Regions from separate parts of the Jeotgalicoccus nanhaiensis genome, predicted to be linked through region 3. Evidence: riboswitches for the same ligand, from Rfam matches in the RefSeq annotation. Region 3 holds a riboswitch; each other region holds the start of a gene.

Evidence for each region. A riboswitch is a leader RNA that binds a small molecule or an ion and turns the genes downstream of it on or off. The one in region 3 is predicted to bind S-adenosylmethionine.
Region 1: linked by a shared signal. The riboswitch ahead of IR135_RS02820 (methionine ABC transporter ATP-binding protein) and the one ahead of IR135_RS05505 (methionine ABC transporter ATP-binding protein) in region 3 are both predicted to bind S-adenosylmethionine.
Region 2: linked by a shared signal. The riboswitch ahead of metK (methionine adenosyltransferase) and the one ahead of IR135_RS05505 (methionine ABC transporter ATP-binding protein) in region 3 are both predicted to bind S-adenosylmethionine.

What each region holds. Positions count from the first base shown of each region.
Region 1 covers NZ_JADGLW010000002.1:122,488-130,335, forward strand. Annotated here, with positions in the region: gene IR135_RS02790 (aldo/keto reductase) at 1-835, shown strand, start outside; gene IR135_RS02795 (nitronate monooxygenase) at 876-1,973, shown strand; gene IR135_RS02800 (chromate transporter) at 2,125-3,303, opposite strand; gene IR135_RS02805 (DUF3592 domain-containing protein) at 3,444-3,851, shown strand; gene IR135_RS02810 (putative RNA methyltransferase) at 3,876-4,742, shown strand; gene IR135_RS02815 (SprT-like domain-containing protein) at 5,122-5,595, shown strand; SAM riboswitch class I at 5,664-5,765, shown strand; gene IR135_RS02820 (methionine ABC transporter ATP-binding protein) at 5,825-6,838, shown strand; gene IR135_RS02825 (methionine ABC transporter permease) at 6,891-7,490, shown strand; gene IR135_RS02830 (MetQ/NlpA family ABC transporter substrate-binding protein) at 7,490-7,848, shown strand, end outside.
Region 2 covers NZ_JADGLW010000008.1:810-8,657, forward strand. Annotated here, with positions in the region: gene IR135_RS09490 (NAD-dependent succinate-semialdehyde dehydrogenase) at 1-735, opposite strand, end outside; gene IR135_RS09495 (nuclease-related domain-containing protein) at 806-1,714, opposite strand; gene metK (methionine adenosyltransferase) at 1,744-2,928, opposite strand; SAM riboswitch class I at 3,027-3,130, opposite strand; gene pckA (phosphoenolpyruvate carboxykinase (ATP)) at 3,430-5,004, shown strand; gene ytkD (RNA deprotection pyrophosphohydrolase) at 5,363-5,821, opposite strand; gene yidD (membrane protein insertion efficiency factor YidD) at 5,897-6,130, shown strand; gene menE (o-succinylbenzoate--CoA ligase) at 6,159-7,529, opposite strand; gene menB (1,4-dihydroxy-2-naphthoyl-CoA synthase) at 7,587-7,848, opposite strand, start outside.
Region 3 covers NZ_JADGLW010000003.1:190,974-198,821, forward strand. Annotated here, with positions in the region: gene IR135_RS05485 (trans-sulfuration enzyme family protein) at 1-495, opposite strand, end outside; gene IR135_RS05490 (hypothetical protein) at 644-934, shown strand; gene IR135_RS05495 (MetQ/NlpA family ABC transporter substrate-binding protein) at 969-1,787, opposite strand; gene IR135_RS05500 (methionine ABC transporter permease) at 1,807-2,457, opposite strand; gene IR135_RS05505 (methionine ABC transporter ATP-binding protein) at 2,447-3,475, opposite strand; SAM riboswitch class I at 3,637-3,735, opposite strand; gene IR135_RS05510 (NUDIX hydrolase) at 3,945-4,412, opposite strand; gene IR135_RS05515 (DUF554 domain-containing protein) at 4,432-5,166, opposite strand; gene IR135_RS11740 (MutS-related protein) at 5,365-6,987, shown strand; gene IR135_RS05525 (NADH-dependent flavin oxidoreductase) at 7,135-7,848, opposite strand, start outside.

The DNA of each region.
Region 1 (7,848 bases), on a different contig from region 3:
ACTTAACAATGGTTTAAAAATGCCGATTGAAGGCTACGGTGTTTTCCAAGTTGACCCGAAAGAAACAGAACGCTGTGTGCTCGATGCACTTGAGACCGGTTACCGCAGCCTAGATACTGCAGCGACCTACGGTAATGAAGAAGGCGTTGGTAAGGCAATTAAAAAGAGCGGAGTAGTCCGTGAAGAAATTTTCCTGACTAGCAAGCTGTGGGTTGCCGACCAGGGATACGACAAAGCTAAAAAAGCATTTGAAAAAACTTTGGACAAGTTAGGAACAGACTACCTTGATTTGTATTTAATACATCAGCCGCTCGGAGATTATTACGGCTCATGGCGTGCTATGGAAGAACTTTATAAAGAAGGTAAAATTAAAGCAATCGGTGTGTCGAACTTTGATTCAACACGTCTCGTAGATTTAATAATTAATAATGAAGTCGTTCCGGCAGTAAATCAGATTGAGCTTCATCCTTTCCTGCAACAAAAAGAAGCTCAAAAAGTAATGCAAGAGTACGGAGTGAAAGTTGAATCATGGGGACCGCTCGCTGAAGCGAAACATGATATTCTAAAAGATGAAATGTTGAAGAAAATCGCGGATAAATATAATAAGACTGTTGCTCAGGTTATTTTAAGATGGCATCTTGAGCAGGGGATTATCATTATTCCAAAATCGGTTCGCAAAGAACGCATGGAAGAAAATCTTGATGTTCATGATTTTTCACTTGATAAAGCTGATATGGAAGAAATTGCAGCTCTTGACGGCAAATATCCGCGGATTGTCGATTATAATATTATGGACATTGTGACAGGCATGAATTCCTCGAAAACACCGGAATAATATCTGCCATTGAGCTTCTGTGTATTAAGTTACGATTGTTATAAATCAATTTACAGATAGGGGCGGTAGAATGATTAATTTAAAAACTGAAATCTGTGATGTTTTAAATATTAAATATCCAATTATCCAGGCGGGAATGGCTGGGGGAGCAACAACGCCGGAACTGATTGCGGAAGTGAGCAAGGCTGGCGGTCTCGGCACACTGGGAGCTGCATATATGAAGCCGGAAGATATCAGGCAGGCAATTAACGATATTAGAAAATTAACAGATAAACCGTTTGCTGTGAATTTATTTTGTGTGGACAATTCTGCAGACCTGGATGCTGAAAAGAAAGAAGCAGTGATGACTGAACTGCTTAAAATTGGCAAGGATCTTGATGTGAGCGAAGCGGATATTCAGTTTAATACAACTGATTATTTTAATGAGCAGTTTAGAATATTAATAGAAGAAAAAGTACCGGTAATCAGTACAGCTTTCGGTCTCCTCTCGGAAGATAAAGTAAAAGAAGCTAAAGACGCAGGCATGAAAATTACGGCGATGATAACGACAGTTGAAGAAGCTGTACTTGCCGAAAAGAGCGGTGCAGATATTATTGTTGCTCAGGGCTCAGATGCAGGCGGTCACAGAGGAACTTTTGATTTAACCCGTCATGAAAATGGAGCAGATATCGGGACATTTTCTTTAGTCCCTCAGGTCAGAGATAAAGTGAATATCCCCGTAGCTGCAGCAGGTGGAGTTAATGACAGCAGAAGCCTCGCAGCTGCACTTGTTCTCGGGGCTGCAGGTGTTCAGATAGGCACACGATTTTTATCGAGTGAAGAAGCGGGTATTCACAGAGCTTATAAAGAAAAAATATTCGAGAGCCGGGAAGAAGACACAGTGATTACAAGAGCATTTTCAGGGCGGCCTGCCCGCGGTATAATTAACAAATTTATAAAAAACTTTACTGCAGAGCCGCTGCCATATCCGTATCAGAACTCTGCAACGAAAAGTGTCAGAAGCGCCGCAGCTGTATATAGTGACAGCGAGTATATGTCACTCTGGGCAGGACAGAACCTGCGTCCCGTTGTAAAGGAGCAGCCGGCAGCTGAAATAGTAGAAGAAATTGTGGATGGTGCGGAGAAGATAATAGGGTAAGTACGTTGTTGAATTGACAAAGTACATGAAGCGACTTGTAAGTACGTTGTTAAATTGACAACGTCCGTAGGCTGCTCCAATCCTACTTTCTTTCAATCAACCAGCATATATAAAAAGCAGCCGCATAATATGCAGCTGCTTTGATTAATGTTTACAGTAATCCGATCAGCATTCCGCCGATAGCGCCGGTTACTACAATAACCCACGGCGGAAGTTTGAAGTAGACCAGCATCACGAAGAGGATTGCTGCCAATGCGAAGTGAACCGGCTCGAGTATAGAACTTGTCCAGATTGGTGTGTAAAGTGCCGAAATTAAAATTCCAATTACTGCAGCGTTAACGCCCATAACTGCGCCTTTAACTTTTTCGTTATTACGGAGCATATCCCAGAAGGGCAAGGCTCCTAATATTAAGAGGAAAGCGGGAAGGAAGATTGCCGCAGTTGCAACAAGTCCGCCAATCCAGCCGTTCATTACTGTTCCGAGATAAGCGGCGAAAGTGAATAATGGGCCAGGTACAGCCTGCGTTGCACCATAGCCTGCAAGAAATTCTTCTGCAGAAATCCATCCCATTGGAACGAGTTCCTGCTCTAAAAGCGGAAGTACAACATGTCCACCACCGAATACAAGCGAGCCTGACCGGTAGAAACTGTCTACTACTGCGATCCAGTAAGAGCCTGTCAGCTCACGGAAGGCCGGCAGCGCAAATAGCAGTACGAAAAATAGTGCTAAACAGACAGCGGAAAAACTTTTCCTGATAGGGAAAGTCGCCGCTTTTTTATTATCATCTGCTTCATGATTTTTAAAAAGAATAAAACCGATGACCCCTGCAATCAGAATGACACCGACTTGTGTAAACACCGATTGAAAGAGCAGAGTCGCGACCAGTGCAAAGAGTGCGATTACTTTTCTTTCTATATCCGGTGTGAGATTTTTACTCATTCCCAGAATGGCGTGGAGTACGATAACAACGGCAACAATTTTCAAACCGTGTATCCAGCCTGCTTCGCTGATATCGAAAGTTGTCATCAGGGAAGCAAAAATCATCAATACTATAACAGAGGGCAGGGTAAAACCGATAAATGATGTCAGCCCGCCGAGTACACCGCCTCGCATTACGCCGACACCGATACCGACCTGGCTCGATGCAGGTCCCGGCAGGAATTGTGAAAGTGCCACTAAATCCGCATAGCTTTTTTCACTCATCCACTTTTTTCTTTCAACATATTCAGCATGAAAATAACCGAGATGAGCTGTCGGACCGCCAAAGGATGTCAATCCGAGTCTAGTCGATACCAAAAATATTTCTAACAATATTCTGAGTTTGTTCATTAATTTCTCCTAGGTATGTAGTCTTATGTAAAAGATAACATGTATTTTAAACAGCTGCATTTATTTTTACAATCCTTAACATTATCCTGTGATATAATTATTCCTTGAAACTATAATGGAAATTCAACAGGAGTGTCGTTATGTCAGACCAGCAGATTTTAACTGTGATTTTCGGGTCCGTAGGACTTTTTATGATTTTAATATCACTGATAATTTATGTTTTCGGAGTCGCAGTAAAAAAACGAAAATGTACAGCAGAAACGACAGGGAAGGTTGTCGATAAAGTGCAGGGCAGCGATAATAACCTTTATCCGGTTATTGAATATGAAGCAGGCGGCGTCATTTACAGAAGAAAGAAAAATGTGACCGCTCACGGGTCGATTAACAATGGTTACCCGATAGGATATGAACTGATTGTCTTGTACGACCCGGAAAAACCAAAGCGCTGTTTAATCGGCGGCACAAAGATACAGACAGTAGCGGCGTCTATTCCCGCGATTATCGGTCTGGTCTTCTTCACAGTCGGCGTAGTAATATTTTTATTTTAATATAAGTTCAGGCAGGGATTTTAAATGAAAAAAAGAGAAAAGAGTGCAATGACTGCACAAAATATAAGCAGAAAATTAAGATGTCCGCTTTGTCATGAACCTGTGGAAGTGAGAGAGCTGAAAAGTCTGGTCTGCGTCAATAATCACACTTTTGATTTCGCCAAGCAGGGTTATGTAAATATTCTTAAAAAACCTGTGGATACTCAGTATGATGATGCATTATTTGAGGCACGTCAAAAAATAATCTGTGATGAAAAATTATATGAACCGGTACACGATAAAATTGCAGATATAATAATAAACCATTCAGCAGAAGATTCGCTGCTGTTTGATGCGGGTTCCGGCGAAGGGTCTCATTTGCAGACGATACTTGATAAAGTAAATACAGAAACATTGACGGGTATCGGCCTGGACATTTCAAAAGAGGGTATCTTAATGGCGGCGAAAAATTACGGAAATCCATTGTGGATTGTTGGAGATCTTGCGAACCCGCCGCTTAGTGACAAGTCCTGCAAATTTATACTGAATTTTTTATCGCCTGCAAATTACTCTGAATTTAAAAGAATTTTAGCTGCAGACGGTATAATTATAAAAGTAATCCCGGGCAGCGCTTATTTAAAAGAACTCCGCAGGGAATTGTTCAGCGGTACAGACGGGAAAGAATATGAAAACAATGATACACTTGAATTAATGAAGAAGAATGTTAAGCTTGTGAAAGAAGAACGGATAACTTATACGAAATTTCTTGACGCTGCTGCACTGAAAGATTTAATCTCCATGACACCGCTCGGCTGGCATGCAGATACAGCGCAGATAGAAAGATTTGCGGATAAGGGAAATAAAGAAATTACGGTGGATATGCATATTATCCTTGCAGCTGCCGAAAATTAAATTGAAACATTTCCGCATATATTTCAGTTAATAGTTTGCTATTTTAAAGATAATAGTCGATAATTACACTAAAGAGAGAAAATTATATGGAAATATTACTGTGTTTATTACAAACACGTTACAAAGTAAAAGAAATTCGCTCATGGGCTTGAAAAGTTCTGAACATTAAAATATAATGAGAATATATTAAGAAATACATAACAGAACGCACAAACAAAAGTTAAAGCTATACTCTTCATATCATTAACTAAGTCGTTCTTCGATAGTGCCTTTGGCCTAGATATCATATTATATTATTTATCTGTTAGGGAGACTTTTGATCTCCCTTTTTTTGTTGCCTTTTTTAAGGCTATTTAAACACTAAGAAGGTGAACATATTATGAACAGTGATGAATTGCACAGCTATGCCCGTAAATTTCTCGCTGAAAATTTCGGACTCACACTCGAAATTCCAATTAGAATATCAAAAAGAATGAAATCTAAGCTCGGCGCGTTTCAAATAAAATATCAGAAGCAGCAGGTTGTTTCGAAAGAAATTGTTATGTCCCACACTTTTCTCGTTAATAACTCCAGGGAAATCATTCTCGATGTGCTGTATCATGAATGCGTTCATTATGCACTCTACACATTAAAAAAACCTTACAGAGATTCGGATCGCGAATTTACGGAGACGCTGGAACACCTCGGCATTGCTAAAACCCGGAGCTATAAATACAAGGGACAGGCCTATTTATATGAGTGCAGAAAATGCAGCTACCAGTTTACGAAAAGGGTCAAAGGCTACAATAAAAGGTATATATGCAGACACTGCCGCGGCAGGTTTACATATAAAGGTACTGTTTCAGCAGGCTGATTAGAAATTATTAAAAATTGTTTGACAATTAATTCTGGTTAGACTAGTATGAAATACAATTAAATAAGAAATTATCCAGAGAGACGGAGGGATCAGGCCCTGTGAAGTCTCAGCAGCAGGCTTTTAAGTACTGTGCTAATTCCTGCAGGCAGAGGCTTGGAAGATAATCACACATCGCCATTTGTCTATTTAGATAAATGGCTTTTTTATTACATAGAGGAGGGAATACATGAGCATACAGCTGAATAACGTTTCAAAAACGTATCATTTAAAGGGTAGAAGTGTTGAGGCATTAAAACCGACATCCCTGAAGGTCGAAACCGGTGAAATTTACGGCTTAATCGGCTATTCCGGGGCCGGGAAAAGTACTCTTTTAAGACTGATTAATCTGCTTGAGAAACCTTCGGCAGGTTCTGTCATCGTTGGAGAAGACAATCTTACCGAACTGACACCAAAGGCTCTCAGGATTCGCCGGCAGAAAATCGGCATGATTTTCCAGCAGTTTAACTTAATCGAGTCAAAGACAGTGTATGAAAATATAGAATTTGTACTGAAAGCAAGCAAATACAGTAAAAAAGATGTGCCAGCAAGAATTGAAGAGTTACTGAAACTCGTTGGTTTAAACGATAAATCATCTATCAATGCATCAAATTTAAGCGGCGGGCAAAAACAGCGTGTCGGTATCGCTAGAGCACTTGCCAATAACCCGGATATTCTCTTATGTGACGAAGCGACGAGTGCGCTTGATCCGGATACGACGAAAAGTATTTTAAACCTGCTGAAAAATATTAACAAAACTCTCGGTATTACCATTGTGATTATTACTCACGAAATGGAAGTTATTAAAGAAATTGCAGACCGTGTAGGCGTAATGTCCGGCGGTGAAATTATTGAAAGCGGCGAAACATACAGCGTGTTCAGTCATCCTAAAGAAAAAATTACGAAAGATTTCGTTCAGGAGATATATAACTTTGAAACCCCGCCGCAAATTAAAGAAACGCCGGATAATCAAGTTATTACCATTCAATTTTTAAGTGAAAACGCCGAGGAGAATTATTTAAATCAGCTGTACAGGAATTTTGATTTGAATATAAGCATTCTCAACGGAAGAATTGAATATATTAAAGAAAAACCGCTCGGTTTTTTAATGTTCCAAGTATCCGGAAATGCTCAGGAAATAGAACGTCTTAAAACACATATCGATAAAACACCGGGAATCGAAAGGGTGGGTTACATTGGATAATTTCAGCCAGCTTTGGCCATTGCTGTACCGTGCTTTGCTCGAGACAGCGCTGATGGTTTCTATTTCAATATTTTTTGCAGTGTTAATCGGACTGCCGCTCGGTATTCTGCTTTACATTACGCAGCATCCGCTGCTGTTTAAAATTAAACCTTTAAACAGCGTGCTCGGATGGTTTGTGAATATTATCAGGTCGTTTCCTTTTATTATTCTGATTGTGGCGATTATGCCGTTTGCGACCTGGCTCGTTAATGCTTCACACGGTCCGGTTTTTGCAAGTGTTGCTCTGTCAATTGCAGCAGTGCCGCTGTTTGCACGTCTCGTTGAATCCAGTTTTAACAGTGTAAAAGACGGTGTGATCGAAGCGAGTATTGCAGGCGGTGCCCCGCTTTATTTAATCGTTACGGATGTGCTGCTGCCGGAAGCCAAGAAAAGCATCGCGCAGGCTATCACACTGACGATAATTTCAATTATCGCCTTCAGTGCAACTGCGGGTGTCGTAGGCGGAGGCGGGGTCGGTGACCTTGCAATCCGTTACGGCTATTACCGCTACGACACGCTGACGATGATTGTGACAGTAGTCGTCCTCGTTGTTATCGTGCAGATTGTCCAGTGGGCTGGAGACTTTATCTCTAACAGAACGGAGGAGAAATAATGCGCGGAATTATAATATTTTTAATTGGCACTTTAGCCGTTATTATAGGCACTAGCATTCTTCTGTATGAAGACGAGGGTGAAGTGATTACCATTGGTGCATCGAGCGGACCATTTGCAGATATGGCATCTTTTGCCTTAAAACCCGTCTTGGAAGAGAACAGTTATACGGTCGAAATCGTTGAATACAGCGATTATATTCAGCCGAATAACGCGCTTTCAAATGGCGACCTCGATGCCAATCTCTTTCAGAACGTCCTGTTCATGGACAGTTATAATGAAGAAAATGATGCTGATTTAAAAAATATCATTCAGGTGCCGACGGCACCTATGGGGCTTTACAGCAGTGAATTCAGTTC
Region 2 (7,848 bases), on a different contig from region 3:
AGCATCCTTGTTAACAATCAGCGGTGCATGTCCGCCGAGTTCCATCGTCACATTTTTAACCGTCACTGTGGCATCGCTCATCAGCTGCTTGCCGACTTCGGTCGAGCCGGTAAATGTCAGTTTCATAATTTTATCAGACTGGGTAAATATTTCACCTGCATCGCGGCCGGAGGCATTAACATATTGAATGACGCCTTCATCGAAGCCCGCCTCTACTGCAAGGTCGATAAATTTCACCGCTGACATCGGAGTTGCGCTTGCCGGCTTAACGATAAATGTATTGCCTGCTGCAACAGCCGGTGCTGCTTTACGTGCCATCATTGCTACCGGGAAGTTCCAAGGCGTAATCGCTGCGACTACCCCTATCGGATGCCTCGTTACAACAATTCTCGTGTCATCATTATTCGCCGGTACTGTCCGGCCGTATATTCTTTTCGCTTCTTCAGCATAGTATTTAATATAACTGTTGGCATAGTCGACTTCACCGAGTGCTTCAGCAAGCGGCTTGCCGCCTTCCAGCGTGACGAGTTCTGCGATTTCCTGTCTGTTCTCATCGATTTTTTCCGACCATTTGAAAAGTAAATCCGAACGGTCCCCGGCATTCATTTTTCTAAAGTTTTGAAATTTTTCATGTGCAGTATTAATTTTCTTCTCAATTTCGTCTTTGCTGTCTTTTTTTACGCGTCCCGCTTCTTTTTGAGTTGCAGGATTGATTACGATAATTTCTTCTGCCATTTAATTTCCCTCCAAAATATAAAAATCGTCCTATAAATAATTATAGGACGATTAGTTTCAATTTACAAAGTTACAGACTTTGATCGAGTAAGGCATTCGCAATCTCATCCAGATCTTTAACTGTGTACTGGAATCTGCCGTGGAATACATACTTCAGGAAGAATGCTTCCAAGTCTTCCTGACCGACGATTACTCTGATCGATGGATCTTCCGAATAGTTGGTAATTGAATAATTGCCGTTATCTTTCGGATTGAAGTAAATAATCGGAACGATGTCGTATTGTAATTTAAATTTGTTTTTAAGTTTTTCAGCAGTTACTTTCGTTTCATCGATAATGCCGTTGTAGTGGTTAACCGATACATTCGACGCATCTGCCTTTTCAAAAATTAAAGTCTGTTCTTTTTGCTTATCGAGTTCCAGTAAATCGAAGAATGATTCAATATACGGTACTTCTTCAAACTGGCTTTCATTCACACCGTGTAAAATATGACCGCTCCAGTATTTAGAATCTATCAGATAAATACCCGTGCGTGTTAAAACTAAATGATCGATTTTACGTGTATTTGTGTAATTTCTTGATGGTAAATAAATGTTCGACAGAATAATCATATCCGTCTCACGGATTTTTTCATCTTTAACAAGTTTGTCTTTTAACTGAATTAAAGAAAGGTCTGTCAAATACTCGCCTTTATCTACAGTAAACTGATGCAGGCTCGAAAGTTTGTTATCGAGAAGTGTCGTATCATTATGATATTTTTCATTTAAAGCGGACATTTCTTTCTTGTGCTCTAAACGTTCTTCCTCATGTTCACTTTCGTATTTCTCAACGAGTGAATCTTTTTCTTTCGAATAAGTTTGTTCCACAGTTTTCACTTCATTGCGGTGTTTAAAGTAATATACTAAAAACCAGATTGCAATGATGAGAAGCACTGCTGCGACCGCGATAAATATCGGATCTGTAAAAATATCAGTATTCATATTATTCCTCTCTTTCGCAACTGCTTAAATTAGCTATTTCTAAGAAGATCTTTCAGTGCATCGACCTTATCCAGTCTCTCCCAAGGCAAGTCGATGTCCGTACGACCAAAATGTCCATAACTCGCAGTCTGTTTATAAATTGGTCTTCTCAAGTTTAGCATATCTATAATACCATCTGGTGATAAATTAAACAGTTCTCTGATGACTTTTGTAATTTTTTCTTCGTCGTATTTTCCTGTATTAAAAGTATCGACCGCAATAGATACCGGCTGGGATACGCCGATGGCATAAGCCAGCTGAATTTCACATTTTTCCGCCGCACCGCTCGCTACGATATTTTTTGCAATATAACGTGCTGCATAAGCTGCGGAACGGTCAACTTTTGTCGGGTCTTTGCCGCTGAAGGCGCCGCCGCCGTGACGAGCGTAGCCTCCGTAAGTATCGACGATAATTTTACGTCCTGTCAGACCCGCATCCCCTTGCGGTCCGCCAATTACAAATCTGCCTGTCGGGTTGATGAAATATTTAGTTTCTTCATCTATGAGATTTTCAGGAACTACTTCCTGAATCACGTATTCTAATAAATCATCGTAGATTTGTGTCGCCGGAATATTTTCATGATGCTGGGTAGAGATAACAATCGTATCGACTCTTGACGGTTTGCCGTTTTCATCGTATTCAACCGTTACCTGTGATTTGCCGTCCGGACGCAGATAGGAAATTGTATTATCTTTACGCACTTCTGTTAAACGGCGTGAAATTTTGTGCGCTAATGAAATCGGCAGCGGCATAAACTCTTTCGTTTCGTTCGTCGCGTAACCGAACATTAAGCCCTGGTCGCCTGCACCTGTTGAAACTCCTTGTGATTCGCGGGTTTCAAAAGCGTTGTTTACACCGACAGCGATGTCCTCTGACTGCTCATCAATTCCCGTTAAGACAGACATTGTTTTATAATCATAACCGTACTTCGCATCGACATAGCCGATTTCCTTAACGGTTTCTCTCACTGTTCTTGGAATATCGACGTAAGTTTCTGTGCTGATTTCCCCGACAATCATCGCAAGACCTGTGTTGACTACTGTTTCACAGGCAACACGCGCATACGGGTCGCCTTCTAAGATTGCATCGAGAATCGCATCTGAAATCTGGTCTGCAATTTTATCCGGGTGACCTTCTGTGACTGACTCTGAAGTAAATAATTTACGTTCTGACATTTATAAAATCTCCTCTTAAAGCTCATTTAGCCATCTCTTCAAAGCAAAAAATAAAGCCTTTTTCTCCATAATAAACAGAGAAAAAGGCTCGCCCTTTTCTCTTATCGGTCAGAATTACTCTGCATTCTTTAGCACCTTTCTTGAAAAGGAGGTTGCTCTGGCTTCACAGGGTTTGAATCCCTCCACCACCTCTTGATAAGAGATAACTTATTATTCATCTTACATTATTGGAATGGGCAAATCAAGATTAACAAGTTTTATTTTCAGCAGCTTTTTAGATAATTAAATTATAAAACCCAAAAGCAAGCTGTGAAAAATCCTTAATTTTATAAACATATACTTATAACTTTTATAATGATATATAAATTTATCTTATGAACGAGCATTGCAAAAAACAATTCAATATTCAAAAACCTTATCCTGTTATTGTGTAAACATAAAAACGAATGTGTTATACTAATTTCTAAATACTTCGTTAATGAAAATACTTGGAGGCGAATCATGGTTAACCATAAAAGTTTAATCGAAGGTCTTGTTAATAAACCTTCTACTCACAAACAATTATCAAACGCTGAACTTGTCGAAGCATCTTTACGACGCAAAGAGGCAGTACTTACAAATACAGGAGCACTTCGCGCGCAGACTGGAGAATACACAGGCCGCAGCCCGAAAGACCGTTTTATCGTCAGAGACAGCGTATCCGACAGCAAGATTGACTGGGGCGAGGTCAACCAGCCTATTTCACAGGAAATTTTCGATAACTTATTCGATAAAGTTACTACATATTTAAATGACAAAGAAGAATTATTTGTCTTTAACGGCTATGCAGGCGCAGACCCGCATACACAACTGAAACTTCAGGTTGTCAATGAGTTCAGCTGGCACAACATGTTTGCGAAAACAATGTTTATCCGTCCTGAAACAAAAGAAGAAGCACTTGCAATCGATCCTGAATTTACGATTGTATCTGCACCTACTTTTAAAGCAGACCCTGAAGTCGATGGTACGGGTTCTGAAGTATTCGTCCTTGTATCATTAGAAAAGAAAATCATTCTTATCGGCGGTACTGAATACGGCGGAGAAATGAAGAAATCAATCTTCTCAATTATGAACTACCTGCTTCCTGAAGAAGGCGTGCTCAGCATGCACTGCAGTGCCAACGTCGGCGAAAACAAAGATGTTGCATTATTCTTCGGTTTATCAGGTACAGGTAAAACGACGCTTTCTGCAGACCCGGAACGCGATCTTATCGGTGACGATGAGCACGGCTGGAATGACGATGGTGTATTTAACATCGAAGGCGGCTGTTACGCTAAAACTATTAATTTATCAAAAGAAAAAGAACCTGAAATCTTTGAAGCGATTAAATTTGGTTCGGTACTTGAGAACGTAGTTATCGATGAAGACGGCAATCCTGATTACGATGACGGTTCACTGACTGAGAATACACGTGCAGCTTATCCGATTGACCATATCGATAATGCGCGCATTCCTTCAGTTGCAGGACATCCAAAAACAATCATCTTCTTAACAGCAGATGCATTTGGAGTACTTCCTCCAATCGCCAAGTTAAACAAAGATCAGGCAATGTACCATTTCTTAAGCGGATTTACATCTAAACTTGCAGGAACTGAACGCGGCGTTACTACACCGCAGCCGGTATTCTCAACATGCTTCGGTTCACCATTCCTGCCGCTGCATGCGACAGTATATGCGAACATGCTCGGAGATTTAATCGACAAGCATGAAGTTAACGTTTATCTTGTAAACACAGGCTGGACAGGCGGCGAATACGGCGTCGGCAAGCGTATGAACCTTGCACACACCCGTTCAATGGTACGCCGTGCTATCAGCGGTGAACTCGAATTAGGTGAATTCGTTGAAGATGAAATGTTCGGCTTATCAATTCCAACAGCAGTGACTGGTGTGCCGGAAGAAATTCTTGCACCAATCAACACTTGGGAATCCAAAGATGCATACAATGAAAAAGCACAAGGACTTAAAGATAAGTTCATAGAAAACTTTAAAAAATTCGGTGAAGAATCAGCTGCGATTGCTGAAAAAGGCGGATTTTAAATATATTTGATTGCAGAATCCCGGGATATTGATTATCCTGGGATTTTTTGTTGGGAATCGGCAGGCTCGCTGCATATTTTCTACAGGGACACTTACTATGAACTTTGTTGATTTGACAAGGTACTTGTAGCACGTTCTATGTACTTTGTCGATTTCACAACGTACTTGCAGCATCTTCCATGTACTTTGTCGATTTCATAACGTACTTGCAGCATCTTCCATGTACGTTGTCAATTTCACAACGTACTTACAGCATCTTCTATGAACTTTGTCAATTTCACAACGTACACACAGCCTCTCAAAATGACGAAAGCCCGGAACAATTTCACTGTTCCGGGCTCTCTTATTTAAACAGCCGCTACTGACAGCCGTTTTCTCTGACTTCATTATATAAATAAACGATACAATCGTCTTTCAAAAGCAAACTTTTATCTTCTTCAGGAATATCGTCTATATGGTCCACCAGCATTGGACCGTTTGTTTCATGATAGTGTTTCAGCTGATCCAGCCGTTCAATATTACAGCAAAATGCTGCTTTACTGAATGTCTCATCGCCATCGTGAACGGTATATGTACCTACAAAATGCATGTCGCCCACGAGACCGCCCGTTTCTTCATAGAGTTCGCGCTGAGCACCTTCGACAAGTGCTTCTCCATTTTCCACTTTTCCTCCGGGGAATTCCAGTCCCCTCTCTCTATGGTTTGTCAGTAAAAACTGGCCGTTAAATTTAGGGATTATAAGTACATGTTTCGTATTTTCAACGTAACTGTTTTCCAATGTAACACGTCTGCCTTTAAAATCAGTAAATGTTTTCATATAGAATCCTCCCAGTTGCACTCTTGCATATATCAGCTTACAATAGTTGTATTAATTTTAAAAGGTGATGCTGTAATGAAAAAAGTATTAATCGGCTCCGTTCATTTTTACCAGAAATATATTTCTCCAATGTCGCCACCGACCTGCCGTTTTTACCCGACCTGTTCAAATTATGCTTTGGAAGCACTCGCTGAACACGGCGCAATGAAGGGCAGTTTCATGGCTGCTAAGCGCATTTCAAAATGCCATCCGTTTCATGAAGGCGGCTTTGATCCAGTGCCTGTAAACGAAAAGAAAAAACATCAGTAATTATCTCTTTAATGCTCCATACCTGTATTTAACGGCCGAGAAACATTTTTTGATTCTGACTGCGTGAAATCTTCCCGGTCGATGTCATAATAATTTTATCGACATAGTGAATTTCCTTTGGCAGCTTGTATTTTGCCAAATGCTTACTTAAGTGATTGAGCAGCAATGCCTCGTCCACTTCTTCTTCCAGCAGCAGCACCGGCACACTGCCCCACTCTTCATCGTCTTTTTTAATGACAACACAGCGATCGACGCCGCTGAGCGAGTATACCGCATCCTCTATTTCTTTCGGATAAATGTTCTCGCCGCCGCTGATAATCAAATCAGTCCGTCTGTCTAAAATATACAGATAACCCTCGCTGTCAATTTCCGCGAGATCTCCTGTATTAAAGTATCCGTCTTCTTTCTTCATATCTGCATTTAAATAACCGTTCGCAACACTGTCTCCTTTAATCAGCAGTTCTCCTGTATTTTCGTCGACTTTAATATCATAATCCTGAATATTCCCGACGGTCCCGCTTAAAATCTTTTCATCTTTATAAGAAATTTGAACAATTTGGGAGCATGTTTCAGTCATGCCGAATGAGTTATACACCGGCAGATTTTTGTTCATTGCTTTTTCCAGCAGCGACGGTGTTGTACTCGCGCCGCCGAGCAGCAGTCCTTCGAGATGATGTGTGCCTTCTATTTTCATCAGGCGCTTCAGCATAACAGGCACCATACTCGTATGAGTCACTTTATCCCGGCTTAAAATATTCCATACGCGCGCCTCATCGAACTTATTTTCGACGATTAACGTACAGCCTGTCATTACAGTTCTGAACAGGATTGACAGTCCTGAAATATGAAAAATCGGGTTAACCATCAGCCAGGTGCTGTCACTGTCATAATTAAAATGCTGCCGGCAATTTAAGTGAGATGCTTCATGATTTTTATATGTTTGCGGCACTGCTTTAGCGCGCCCCGTTGTTCCAGACGTAAACATAATCGATAAAATATCATCCGGCTGAGGATTGTTGACGATAAAAGTCTGCGTTTCAAGCTGAAACAAATCATCGTACTGAATTACTTCCACTCCGGGAATCTCAGCCGGCAAGGTCGCAATGACCGTTGTGACTGACACATCCTCCAGCTGGTTCTTAAGTTCACCCGGAGTTAACCGCGTGTTCAGCATTACCATTTCCACACCGAGCATCATCAGACCGTGAATCAGTTTGACAGAGTCCAATGAATTATCGATATACAAACCGACTCGTTTTAATTTAAGGGCTTGCAGATGTGTACCGAGTGAATGTGCATGCATATACAGCATCTGATACGTCAGAGATTCATCTTTGTATTTCACAGCAAGGTTGTCAGGATAAGTAAAACTTGCTGTTTCCAGCCATTTGTATGACATTAACTTCACCTCAAAAACACCCATCATAGACGGGTGTTATATTTTAAAATATGCAATTTACGGGAATTTAGGGAATTGATCGAAGTTCGGTTCACGTTTTTCTTTAAACGCGTCACGGCCTTCTTTCGCTTCATCTGTAGTGTAATAAAGCAGTGTTGCATCTCCTGCAAGCTGCTGTAACCCGGCTAAGCCGTCTGTATCAGCATTCATCGAAGCTTTTAGGAAACGGAGTGCAGTCGGTGAGTGTTTCATAATATCTTCACACCACTCGACAGTTTCGTCTTCCAGACGCTCTAAAGGTACAACTGTGTTGACTAAG
Region 3 (7,848 bases):
TTCAGCTATTTTTACGACTTCAGCAATGTCAGTAACTTTAATTTGCGGATTTGACGGTGTTTCAATCCAGACTATACCCGTTGCTTTGCTTTCCACTGCCTGCCTCAGCTGGTCAAGATTTGTCATATCCACTGCAGTAATATCAAAGCTTTTGCCTAGATCAGTTTCTTCAAGTAAAGTGAGCACACCGAAATACATATCATCCGGCAGAATAATTCTCCGGGGTTTATCTTCAGGCAGAACTTCCATGATTGCTGAAATTGCAGCCATCCCGGATGAAAAAGTTACGCAATCATGTCCTTGTTCAAGCGCGGTCAGACATTCTTCTAAAGAACGGCGGTTCGGGTTATCGCCGCGGCTGTACATAAAACCGTCAGTATAAGAACCGTCAGCAGACCGTTCGTATGTAGTAGACAAGTGGATTGGTGTTGTCACTGCCCCCGTGACCGGGTCGACTTGTCTGCCGGCATGGATTGCTTTCGTTTCAAAACGCATATATATCCCTCATTTTTAAGTTTATATAAATCAGTATACAGATGACTTTTATAATTATCTATAAATTCAGACATATTTACTATGAAAACAGAGGATTGTTTCCCGTGAAAAAGGGTAAAAGAATAAAAATACCGGGAGGAGTTTTTTGATGGAAATTAAAAATATCGAACCGGAAGCAATACCGGACTTTGAACAGCAGCTGCAGCTTGAAAACGTAAAGTATTTAACACTGTGCACAGAAGAAGGCATCATCGCCTATCTTGCCGGTACAATCAGTCCAAACGATAATGAAATCGATGTGCATTATAATTTTACGGAAGACTTCAATGAACCTGTGGCAAAACAGATGTACGATTCATTTATGAAACAGAATATCAGTGAAGATATAACGTTTAATCCTCAAAGTGAAACGGAAGAAGTCTTTATCGAATCAATGTAAATTAAAAGCTCCCAATTAAGGGAGCTTATTTGTTTTACCAGCCGATGTCATTTAATTCAAGTACTGTCGGGATTAAAGCACCGTCATATTCTTCTTCAATAAATTCAGCAGTATCTTCTTCCTGATAAAGTTCAGCAATTCTGTTATATGTTTCATTTTCCGCATCTTCATTATTAGCAGCGATGATATTTACATAATCAGTTGCTGTGTCATCTTCGCGGTAAATAGAGTCGTTAATCGGGTGCAGATTTGCATCTTTGGCAATTCCGTTATTAATAACACCGAGATCTACATCTCCTAAGGCACGTGGAATTTGTGCCGGTGCGACTTCTTCAAACTGATAATCATTCGGATTGTCAACGATTGCATTTTCAATTGAATCGAGGCCGTTATAATCTTCGACGAGCGTAATTAAACCAGCATCCTCAAGCAGCATCAGAGCACGTCCCTGGTTAGATACATCATTCGGCAGTGCGATTGTGCCGCCGTCCGGAATGTCATTAACGTCTGTCAGTGAGTCAGAGTAAATGCCCATCGGGGCAAGATTCGTTGTGGCAATCGGAACTAAATCCAGATTTCTTTCTTCGATAAATTCATCAAAATACGCGACAGTCTGAAATGAGTTTAAGTCTATTTCGCCGTCAGCAAGTGCAGTATTAGGCTGTACATAATCATTAAATGAGACAATCTCGATTTCAATATCCTCTTCTGCAGCTTTCTCTGCTACATAATCCCATACTGCTGTGTCTGTTCCACTGATGCCGATAGTGACTTTTTCTTTACCGCCGTCACCGCAGGCTGAAAGCACAATCCCTATTAAAAGCAAACTGGTAAATAAAATGACTTTTTTCATAATTTATATCCTCCTGTTATTATCTTCTTCTTACAACTCTCGCGAGTTTGTTGCCTGCTGACTGCAGACCCTGCACCATAATAATTAATATGATGACTGTAATCAGCATTGTGATCGTATCGAATCTCTGATAACCGTATGTGATTGCCAGGTCGCCGATGCCGCCGCCTCCAACCGTACCGGCCATGGCAGATGCACCGACTAATCCGATAATGGAAATAGTGAAATTTACAATGAGAGAACCGAGAGCTTCCGGAAGAACGAATTTTATAATTGTCTGCATCGGTGTTGCTCCCATAGCGTCGGCCGCTTCCAGTACTCCTTCGTCGACTTCAAGCAGAGAACTCTCCACGAGCCTTGAGATATAAGGTCCGGCAAAGAAAACCATCGGTACAATCGCAGCTTCGGTTCCGATAGAAGTTCCTACGATAAATTTCGTAACCGGAATTATTGCCACAAGCAGGATGATGAACGGCAGTGATCTGAAGACATTAATCACTGCATTCAGCACTGTAAAGACAGCTTTATTTTCTAAAATCTGGCCGGGTCTAGTGACGTATAACAGAATGCCGAGCGGCAGCCCGAGTATAATCGAGAAAATAAACGAAATACTGACCATCTGCACGGTTTCTAAAAATGCCCCCAGTATTGTATTCCAGCTAACCAGCATATGTATTCACCTCACTGTAATGAATATTGTTTTCTTCTAAATAAAGTAATGCTTTTTCGAGTTCAGGGGCTGAACCGTCGAACTGAACGATTAAATTGCCAAACGGTATACCCTGAAGCTCGGTAATATTGCCGAACAGCACATTCACATCTAAATCGTAAAGCTTGCTGATTTGTGATAGGTACGGTTTCACTGCGAGCTGATTAATGAAATTGATTCTGTAAATATGCTGACCGTCGCTTTCCTGCACCAGATCCTGCACGTAATTCGGCAGCTCTGTCTGCATCACTGTATTAACAAACCGTCTGCCGGTTTCTGTTTCAGGGTTAGAAAAAACATCGAAGACAGAGCCGCGTTCAATAATTTTACCGTTCTCCATTACTGCAACTTTATGGCAGACATCCCGGATAACGGACATTTCGTGAGTAATCAGCAAGATTGTAATATTGTATTCCTTATTAATCTTTCTAAGGAGTTCGAGGATGGACTCTGTTGTCTGCGGATCCAGTGCAGACGTTGCTTCATCACACAGCAGAATTGACGGGTTGGTTGCAAGTGCCCGCGCAATACCGACACGCTGTTTTTGTCCTCCGGACAGCTGGTCAGGATACTGTGACGCTTTATCCGACAGGCCGACAAAATCAAGCAGTTCACTAACACGCGCTTTGATTTCATTTTTCGGTGTCTTATTTAAAATTAGCGGCATAGCAACATTCGTATATATCGTTTTTGAATTTAAAAGATTAAAATGCTGAAAAATCATACCGATTCGTTTTTTTGTTACTCTCAGTTCTGACGGTGTGAGTGCAGTTAAATCTTTACCGTCGACAATAACTTTCCCTTCTGAAACACTTTCCAGCTGGTTGACACAACGGATCAAAGTACTTTTGCCTGCGCCGCTGTATCCGACGACACCGTATATTTCTCCGGCATCGACTTTGAAATTAATATTATCCAGAGCATGAACCGGTGTTTCGCTGCCTGGATACGTTTTATCTACATCGATAAACTCAATCATTAAAAACGCTCCTTAAACATAGTTAAATAGTAGGAATTAAAAAATGTAATAAAAATACACCAGTATATAACCGGTGTTTTTTAAAAAAACCAGATATACATTCCTGAAAAAGAAAATAACCTCTTCTTAAAATATAAGAAGAGGCCGATGTATATTCGCTCTTCTCATCTTTTAGCATGATGCTACAGGATTTGGCACAGTACATTAAGTCTGTTGCCGAGATTTCACAGGGCCAGTCCCTCCATCTCTCTTGATAAGAAAATAAGTTATTTGATTATTTAATTTAAACTAACTATAGGGCACAGCAGAATTAATGTCAACACGGAATCTGAAATTAATTTTAAATGAATTACAGAGCATACTGTTTGATACTATTCATAACAAAGTTTATATAGCTGTTTTCATGCGGAACAAAATTATCTCTGTTAATCATTTTACCGTTAATATTAATCGAGTATATTTCTTCAGTTCACAGTTTTTCAAACACAGGCAATTCAATTTTGAAAATATCAGATACTTCGTCATCCATAAATACATAATCAGGTGTGGTATTTTCCGGAATTTTATATATAAATACATGGCATAGTTCTCTGTCGATAAAATCATCAATAATAATTTCATCCTGTACTGAACCTGTATAAATTAAATCGTTTAGTGTAAGACTAATACCTAGTTCTTCTTTAATTTCCCGGACACCATCTTTAACGCTTTCGTCAGAACTTAAATGACCCGCTGCTGTAATATCTAACATATTTGCAAAGTTTTTCTTGTCAGGACTTCGAAGCTGAAAGTGGATGAAGATTCTGCCATCTTCTTTACTCAGGAACCAGCAATGAAATGTTTCATGCCAAAGACCTCTTTTGTGTACTTCAGCCCTTGAAGCTGTCCCTTTTAATGTCCCTTCTGAATCAAATACCTTAAGCAGTTCGTTTTCCATAGTGCGCCACTCCCATAGACTAAAACATCTGTACAAAGAACAAACTGATTGTTTCCCAGTAATACTGAATGACTACGAACAGTACTGCAAATAATATCGCAGGCAGCATATTCGCAACTCTTATATTCATCAGACCGAGCAGTCTGATTCCAATCGCAATAATCATTACACCGCCGGTGCCTGTAATCGCGATAATAATATCATCCATCAAATCAGGCTGGATGAAGCGGTTGATTTGAGAGGCTGACAAGGCGATGGCTCCCTGAAACAGAAAGACAGAGATGGCTGAGAACATAATGCCGATACCCATCGTGGATGTCAGGAAAATAGCGAGCACACCGTCGATTAAAGCTTTTGTCAGCAGTACGGTGTGATCATTTCTGAGCCCGCTGTCGAGAGCACCGATAATGCTGACTGCTCCGACGACATACACTAATGTGGCGGTAACAAAGGCAGCAGCAGCTCCGCCTTCTGTTGCTCCGGTTTTTGTTTCGAGCCAGATGCCGAAGTGATTCATTTTATCTTCAATTTCCCATTTTTCACCCAGCATGGAACCAAGAGCCAAGCTCGCAACAACGATAATAAGTATACTGTTGGCTTCTAAGGCCATATCAATTCCGATGACGAGTACGGTAATAGACAATGCCTGGAGAATGGTTGATTTCATATTTTCATTAATGTTTCTCCAAAACAAACCGATGAAGCTGCCTAAAATAATAGCCAGAGCATCTACGATAGTTCCAAACAGCGCCATGTCCAATTCCTCCTCGTCCATAAATATCTAACCTAATATATCACAAGGAACACGGCGGTTATATATAAAATCAACTATCCGGAATAGTTGGACAGTTTATAAATATCTTATTTGATTTATAACTTTGCAGTAATAATTTCGTATATATTTATATTAATGATAAAATTATTAATATCTAATCAGAGATCTGAGAGAAAGGTGATTATTATTCAACTGCTCTATCTTTTTATCACTGTAATGATTTTAATTATAATTATTTCCCTGGTAATAAAAACATATGAGTTCTTTAAACTGAAGAAAGCTGTTAAGACGCTGTGGTACAGGCAGGAAAGACTGAAGACAACTGCAGAATATTATATTCATTATCATAACTATTTCGTTAATATTATGGAAAATGAAAATACTGCTGACAGAAATGTTGTGGATGATGAAACTTGGAATGATCTCGATATCAGCGAATTGATGACGAAGATAAATTATACATTTACAACGATAGGAACGGAGCTTCTCTATGCAGTGCTGCGCAATTCAACAGAAAAGAATGTTATAAATGAAGACTTATTGTATAAAATAAAACACGATGCTGGCTTTCGTGAAAAGATATCATACCGCTTAGCCAAGCTTGGGAAATCGGGAAATTCTAACACGAGTAAGTTTATGTATGAATTTGTGCCGGTGAAACAATATCATCCGATATTTATACTGTTTTCATTTATGCCGGTTATCGGCGTGTTTTTATTTTTTATCAATCCTTACATATCTTTACTGACTATCCTTTCAGGATTTGTAATTAATGCTTACTTATCTCATAAACATAAAGGCGGAACCGGGTTTGATTACACAGATATTTTTTATGCTATTAATATTATTGTTACTGCGGGTAAATTAGATTCGAAATTCAACAGTAAAGGTCTGAAGCGGCTGTCGTTAATGAGTCCTCTTTTTGTTAACGACGACAGCGCAGGAGAAATGAATATGGCTGTTCAAGCTTTCTCTGCCTTTAAATTAATGTTCTTAGTAGATTATCATTTGTATCATCTGGTCAATCGTACGATTAAGAAAAACCATGAGCTTTATAAAGAAGGATGGCATTACACAGCTGAGCTCGATCTCCATTACAGCCTGGCAATGTGGAGAGAAACATTGCCGTATTACTCTCTTCCGGAAAGAGAAGAAGCTTCGTATTTGCAGACTGAAGGGCTATATCACCCGCTTGTAGTGGCTGCTGTAGATAATGATTTGAAGTTTGCGAATGATATTCTGCTGACGGGCTCAAACGCAGCGGGCAAATCAACATTTATGAAAGCGCTCGGCGTGAATGTTATAACGAGTAACGGACTGAACACTTCCACCAGTGCATTATTTAAATATACACCAGGCAAAGTAATATCTTCGATGGAAATCACAGACAGTGTTATCGAAGGAGACAGCTATTTTATCAGTGAAGTGAAAGCATTGAAGAGGATTGTTGATGAGATTGAGGATTTTGAAGGAAAGGTTTACTGTATTATCGATGAAATATTTAAAGGAACTAATACGGTAGAAAGACTAGCTGCGGGTGAAGCTCTTTTAAGATATCTGCATGAGAAAGAGAACGTTTATCTGATTGCTGCAACACATGATATGGAACTAACAGATTTACTGAATGGCGAGTTTGATTTCTATCATTTCAGTGAGGAACTTTTTGATGACGATATCGAATTTGATTACAAACTTAAAGACGGGATTGCAACAAGTTCCAATGCTATTGAATTACTAAGGTTATACGGATTTCCAGAAAAAGTGTATAAAGAATCGAGGAATAAAGTAGATAACACATAGCGTTACAAAATAACGCTATGTGTTATAAAAGCTCTATGATGGGGTTTTAACCTTATTTTATCCTGAAATCCTAACGCAAAGTATAAAAAGAGTTTTAAATATAAAACATCCCAGACTTTTATGTCCGGGATGTTTTTGTGTCTTATTTTATTTCTTCGGCATCGGGTAAAACCCTTTGTCGAGCTGCCCCCATAATAATTCAGGAAGGCCGTATTTATCTTCTCTGTCCCGGTCAAAGTATTCAAAGATTTCATCTTCTCTGCCTTCTTCAATTTTACTGATAAAATTGTAATCCAGCAGTAAAACTCTGCCGAGCGCAATTATTTCCATATTCCCTTCTTCTATTGCACGGAGTGCCTGGTCTGCAGTAAAGACTGAACCGATTCCAATGAGTGGCATCTGGCCGTCGATCCACTGATGAAGTAATTCTATACGTTCAATATCCTTATATTTTCCTTCACGTGTCTTAGAATGAACTTCGCTTAGTGAAGCGTGTAAATAATCAATCGGTTTTTCAATCAATTTGCCGATCAGCTCTTTTGTAGTTTCCATGCGGATGCCGGGAGTTTCTTTTTCTTCAGGTGAGAAACGGTAACCGATGATGAAATCATCTTCAGCATATTTCTCTTTGGCTTTTGTTACCGCGTCGACAATCTTCATTGCGAACAGAAAAGGGTCTTCGCCCCACTTGTCAGTACGTTTATTAAAATACGGAGAAACGAACTGATGAATAATATAATGGTTGGCACCGTGTATTTCAACGCCGTCAAATCCTGCTTCAGCGGCTCTTCGTGTGGCTTCGCCAAAGGCTTTTATAGTTTCAATGATTTCCTCTTCTGTAATTTCGCGTACCTCATGCGG